Hydrogenovibrio crunogenus: one gene and its partner. The protein of the gene in region 1 binds, or shares a complex with, the protein of each later gene. Links are inferred from orthologs where the notes say so. Each region holds a gene or a part of one and is shown on either strand. Other genes may lie near its edges.

Region 1 (3,324 bases):
CGTTTATTACAAAGACGCCTCCTGCATCAGTTTTGTTGAAAAAGGCAGCTGGTATCCAAAAAGGTTCTGGTGTTCCAAATATGGATAAGGTTGGAACAGTAACACGTGCGCAGTTAGAAGAAATTGCAAACACAAAAATGGCAGACCTGAATGCTAACGATTTAGATGCGGCAGTAAAAATTATTGCTGGTTCAGCTCGTAGCATGGGCTTGAATGTAGAGGGGTAATGGGAATGGCTAAGTTAACAAAAAAACAAAAGATGTTTGCTGAGAAAGTTGATTCTCTAAAGTCTTACGACGTTCTTGAAGGTTTTTCTTTGGTTTCAGAACTGGCGACAGCTAAGTTTTCTGAATCTGTAGATGTTGCTATTAAATTAGGGATTGATCCTCGTAAATCTGACCAAGTTGTACGTGGTGCAACGGTTATGCCGAATGGGACTGGTAAAGACGTGCGTGTTGCGGTATTTACTGGCGATGCAAATGCAGCGGCGGCAAAAGAAGCGGGTGCTGAGTTTGTTGGGATGGATGACCTCGCAGCGGAAGTGAAAGGTGGCATGATGGATTTTGACGTTGTGATTGCGTCTCCAGATGCGATGAGAGTTGTCGGTATGTTAGGTCAAGTGTTGGGTCCTCGTGGATTGATGCCGAATCCTAAAACTGGAACAGTTACGCCTGACGTGGTAAATGCAATTAAGAACGCAAAATCAGGTCAAGTTCGATTCCGTGCTGATAAAGCAGGGATTGTTCATGCGTCAATCGGTAAGGTTGATTTTGCGCCTGAAAAATTAAAAGAAAATTTAAACGCATTGATTGAAGATTTGAACAAGGCTAAACCTGCTGCTGCAAAAGGTACTTATATGAAAAAAGTATCTATTTCTAGCACAATGGGCCCTGGTATTGTTGTTGATCAATCATCATTGTAAGAAATTTCTCATTTAATAGATGAGAATGCGAATTGGGACTCCTTAAGTTAAGTAATACTTAGATTGAGAGAGCGCCCATCGCAGACCGTAGGTGAATGTTGAAGTTACATTCTTAATAGATTCAAACCTACGTAGATGGAGGAGCTTGGCTTTAGTCAAGCTGTTTTGGAGGTTATATGGCACTCAATATCGAGGATAAAAAAGCCGTTGTTGAAGAAGTCTCTGCAATTATTGCAGAAGCGGGTTCAATGGTCGCGGCTGAATATCGTGGGTTGACTGTAGAGCAATTAACAGAACTACGTTCTAAAGCACGTGAAGCAAATGTATCAGTTCGTGTTGTTAAAAACACACTGGTTCGTCGAGCTGTTGCTGGAACTAAGTTTGAAGATATGGCAGAAACATTTTCTGGTCCATTAATCTTTGCATTTTCTGGAGAAGAGTTAGGAAACGCAGCTCGCGTTTTTAAAGACTTTTCAAAAGCAAATGAAGCTTTAGTAGTTAAGTCGCTTTCGATTGGTGAAGGTGTGATGGATGCTAGTCAGCTAGCGGCAATTGCGGCTCTACCGACCTACGATGAAGCATTAAGTAAGCTACTTTATGTAATGAAAGAGCCTGTCGCTAAGGTGGCACGTGGTCTTGTTGCAGTTAAAGATCAAAAAGAAGCTGAAGCAGCTTAAGCTTACGTATTAAAAATATTTAATTTAAGGAAAATTAAAATGGCAATTACAAAAGACGATATTTTAGAAGCAGTTGCTAACATGTCAGTAATGGAAGTTGTTGAACTTGTTGAAGCAATGGAAGAGAAATTTGGTGTTTCTGCGGCTGCAGTTGCAGTTGCAGGTCCTGCTGGTGATGCTGGCGCTGCTGGTGAAGAGCAAACTGAGTTTGACGTTATCTTGACTGGTGCTGGTGATAACAAAGTTGCAGCAATCAAAGCCGTTCGTGGCGCAACTGGTCTTGGGCTTAAAGAAGCGAAAAGTGCAGTTGAAAGTGCACCATTTACGCTTAAAGAGGGTGTTTCTAAAGAAGAAGCAGAAACTCTTGCAAATGAGCTTAAAGAAGCAGGTATTGAAGTCGAAGTTAAGTAAAACTTCTTCTTCTGCTCTTGTAGCATGATTATGGCTGGCGTTTTTTGCGTCGGCCTTTTGTTGTTTATAGTAGTGTGTAAAAGTGTAATCAATAGTATTGAGATATTTGGTTCTGTTATTACAGTTTTATGCATTTTCTGGAAAGAAATTTTTCTTTCTTTTATTTAGTCGAATGTTGGGGTAATGATGACCTATTCTTTAACTGAAAAGAAACGTATTCGTAAAGATTTTGCGACACGATCTTCAATTCTTGAAGTTCCTTATCTTCTTTCTCTCCAGAAAGAATCTTTCAAAGAGTTTTTACAAAAGGATAAAAAACCACTTGAGCGTGATCCAATAGGATTGCACTCTGCATTTTCATCTGTTTTTCCGATTCATGGTGTTGCTGGAACAGCAGATCTTGAGTACGTCAGCTATACGATGGGTCAACCAGAGTTTGATGTTAAGGAATGTAAGCAACGTGGTGTAACTTATTCATCCCCTTTGCGTGTCAAAATGCGTTTGGTCTTATTTGATAAAGATGCGCCAGCAGGAAAGCGCCCGGTTAAGGATGTTAAAGAGCAAGAGGTTTATCTAGGTGATGTTCCTTTAATGACAGAGAATGGAACATTTGTTATTAACGGAACAGAGCGCGTTATTGTTACTCAACTTCATCGTTCCCCTGGTGTGATTTTTGACAGTGATAAAGGAAAGTCACATTCGTCTGGGAAAGTTTTATTTAATGCTCGTATTATTCCATATCGCGGTTCTTGGTTGGATTTTGAATTTGATCATAATGACTGTGTGTTTGTTCGTATTGACCGTCGTCGTAAACTTCCAGTTTCGATTATTTTTAGAGCTATGGGGTATAGCTCTGAAGAGATTCTAGATACCTTTTTTGAACACACGCATATTTCTTACAAGAAGGATGCATTTGTCATGCAACTGGTTCCAAGCCAGTTAAAAGGACAAACTGCGGCATTTGATATCGCTGATGGCGATAAAGTAATTGTGAAAGCTGGTAAGAAAATTACAGCACGAAACATTAAGCAACTGCAAGAAGCGAAAGTTGAGAGTGTTGTTATCCCGGAAGAGTATCTTCTAGGAAAAGTGTTATCTTCAGGAATTACGAATGAAGAGACTGGCGAGTTAGTCGCTCGTTCGAACGAAGTCATCGCCAGTGACTTGATTGAAACAATGAAGTCTATTAAAGATTTATCTTTCCGTATTTTGTTTATTGACGATTTAGAAAATGGATCTTATATCTCAGATACGTTGAATCTAGATACCACTACATCACAACTTGAAGCTCAAATTGAGATTTATCGCATGATG
Region 2 (3,126 bases), 190 kb from region 1 along the record:
AGTAGAGCGTATCAACTTTGAAGATCCAGATGTTGCGCGTAAGAAAATCGCATTTGAAAACCTAACCCCATTGCATGCCCAAGAACGCTTGAAAATGGAATTGGGCAATGGCAGTACCGAAGACATTACCACTCGAATCATAGACATCGCAGCGCCTTTTGGTAAGGGGCAACGTGGCTTGATTGTGGCACCGCCGAAATCCGGTAAAACGGTTATTCTGCAGCAAATCGCCCAATCGATTGCTGAAAACCACCCTGAAGCTTACTTAATTGTGCTGCTGATTGACGAGCGTCCAGAGGAAGTGACTGAAATGCAAAGAACCGTTAAAGGGGAAGTGATTTCGTCAACTTTCGATGAACCTGCGACACGTCACGTTCAGGTTGCTGAAATGGTCATCGAGAAAGCGAAGCGTTTGGTAGAGCACAAAACAGATGTGGTGATTTTACTGGATTCCATTACACGCCTGGCCCGAGCCTATAATACGGTTGTACCGTCTTCAGGGAAAATCTTGACCGGTGGGGTGGATGCCAATGCACTTCATCGCCCTAAACGCTTCTTTGGTGCCGCTCGAAACATCGAAGAAGGCGGTTCTCTCACCATTATCGCAACTGCACTGGTTGATACCGGATCGAAAATGGATGAAGTGATCTTTGAGGAATTCAAAGGAACAGGTAACATGGAGCTTCACTTGTCTCGTAGCATTGCGGAGAAACGTACTTTCCCTGCCATCAATATTGAGAAGTCGGGGACGCGTAAAGAAGAGCTACTCACCACACCGGATGAGTTACAAAACATCTGGATTTTGCGCCGTTTCTTACAAGGCTTAAACAATGAAGTTGAAGCAATTGAAACCTTAATTGATCAACTAAAAGTAACCAAAACGAATGAAGAGCTCTTTACGGCGATGAAACGATAATCGTCTCATAAAGCCTGCTAATCGCGTTGAAAGGTGCTTAGCAGGAAAAATTTGCAGTAAATTCATTAATTAATTGATGATTTTTCTTGCAATTTAGTTTTTTAGTTCTATAATTTCGCTTTCTTTTTTAAACATAGTGGCTATTCAGCTTTGCCTGATTGCAAGTGATTCACTTAAGTTGGTTACCAACCTAATCACTCAGCAAAAATGATAAAGGGTAAATTGAAAGCTACATAATACAATGGACCGTCATCATGCAAGCAGGCATTCATCCAGAATATAATGAAGTTGTTTTCCAGGATATCTCTACTGGTGAAACCTTTTTAACTCGTTCAACGATTGAAAAGACTTCTGGCGACACCATTACTTTAGACGGTAAAGAATACCCACTAGTTCGTATCGAAGTTTCTAGTGCATCACATCCTTTCTTCACAGGTAAGCAATCACTTGTGGATACAGAAGGACGTGTTGAAAAATTCCGTCAAAAATACGGTATGCGCAAGTAAGTACTTCACTTTACTATTTTGTAAAATTTACAAAATATTCAAAAAAGGCCGTCTTTTCGGCCTTTTTTATTTTCTACCCCCAATTTTCTGTCCCTCTCCTTTCTCAGCACAACATTAGTATAGTGGCGTAACGTTTGCTTTTAGCTTTCCAAATACAAACAAAAGGCTATACAATACTCTCTATGAACTCATTTATCTCAAGACCCTTTACTCGGCTGTTTTTTACCAGTGCCCTACTCTGTATACCGTTTATAACGCATGCTGACGACTGCGCTCCGAAAAAAATTGATGTTTGGGTCAAAGCCAGCTTCGCTTTGAGTGGGGATACCGTCATTATTCAAAATAAACAATACCGTCTAATCGGCGTTGAAGCCCCTCAAATTGAAAAGAAACAAAAGTTCTATACCAATGGGCAGCCTCTGGCAAAACAATCACAAAAAAAACTGAATACGATTTTGGCCAACCATAATTTACGTGTTGGTGTCGAATACGATCAAAAACGTTCTGACGAATTCTATCGAACCTATGTTCATCTTTATGTGAAAGAGGGCAATAAAATCATTAATTTACAAAAATTGATGCTTGAAAGCGGGTTGGCATTGGCTCAGTCAGAACCACCAAATAATTTACACCAGAAATGCTATTATCAGGCTGAAAAAACGGCCAGACAAAACAAAATCGCTTTATGGAGCCTCGTAGAAAAACGCCCAGATCTCAATTATCCGATTGCGCCGTCTTCTAATATCACGACCGATGACGAGGGTTATCATATTTTTAAAGGCAAGATTGTCAAAGTCGACAAAAGTTCAAACAACTATATCCTCAATATGGACACAACAGGCATCCGAATTCGGAAGGCTGACTGGGAACATTTTGATTACGATCAACTCGAAGCGCTAGAGGGAAAAGTCATTGAAGCACGCGGGTATGGTTTCTTATTTCAAGGCGCTATGTTTGTCAAAATACACTCTCCTTATGCGATTGATCGACTCAACCCTGTCAATCAATAACGGGACGATAAGATTTAACACACTTTTTATGACATTTTCTGGTCTTCAACCGTTAAAATAACCTCTTAAATTTTTTGAGACTTCGTGCTGCCACAACCAGCCTTCTCACTTTAAACCGTATTAGTTAAATATAAGAAAGGATTCCTTATGGCGGAGCTACAAAACGACCGTTTCCTACGTGCCCTACTCAAAGAACCCGTTGATCAGACTCCGGTTTGGATGATGCGCCAAGCAGGCCGCTATTTACCAGAGTACCGCGCTACCCGAAAGCAAGCAGGTTCTTTTATGGATTTATGCCGTAATAAGGAACTGGCGTGCGAAGTCACCTTGCAACCTCTAGAACGTTATCCGTTAGATGCCGCTATTTTGTTTTCGGACATCCTAACGATTCCTGACGCAATGGGATTGGAACTACGTTTCCAACCAGGTGAAGGCCCTATTTTTGATAAACCAATCAAAAGCATGTCTGATGCGAAAAAACTATTTGTTCCGGACATGGCGTCAGAGCTAGGATATGTCATGGATGCCGTCAGCACCATTCGAAAAGCATTAGATGGCCGCGTTCCTCTGATCGGCTTTTCAGGTAGCCCTTGGACATTAGCGACTTATATGGTGGAAGGCGGCTCCAGCAAAACCTTCGCCAAAATCAAAGCCATGATGTACGATGAGCCGGCCACGCTTCACCATATTTTAG

The links.
Region 2: rplL (region 1) and GHNINEIG_RS00570 share a complex: the UniProt entries of both Escherichia coli proteins name them as parts of the 50S ribosomal subunit. The link is inferred for Hydrogenovibrio crunogenus from one-to-one orthologs.

What each region holds. Positions count from the first base shown.
Region 1 is NZ_CP032096.1:331,736-335,059, forward strand. What follows is about bases 331-3,324. They hold rplL (50S ribosomal protein L7/L12), read left to right. Parts: upstream 331-1,638; coding sequence 1,639-2,010; downstream 2,011-3,324. Other genes in these bases: rplA (50S ribosomal protein L1), read left to right, coding at 331-922; rplJ (50S ribosomal protein L10), read left to right, coding at 1,099-1,599; rpoB (DNA-directed RNA polymerase subunit beta), read left to right, coding at 2,197-3,324. In the rest of the region: rplK (50S ribosomal protein L11), read left to right, coding at 1-227; more of rplA, read left to right, coding at 233-330. UniProt on the Escherichia coli protein: The binding site for several of the GTPase factors involved in protein synthesis (IF-2, EF-Tu, EF-G and RF3). Is thus essential for accurate translation.
Region 2 is NZ_CP032096.1:139,098-142,223, reverse strand. What follows is about bases 1-2,796. They hold GHNINEIG_RS00570 (type B 50S ribosomal protein L31), read left to right. Parts: upstream 1-1,170; coding sequence 1,171-1,422; downstream 1,423-2,796. Other genes in these bases: hemE (uroporphyrinogen decarboxylase), read left to right, coding at 2,580-2,796; GHNINEIG_RS00565 (thermonuclease family protein), read left to right, coding at 1,605-2,432; rho (transcription termination factor Rho), read left to right, coding at 1-916. Outside these bases: more of hemE, read left to right, coding at 2,797-3,126.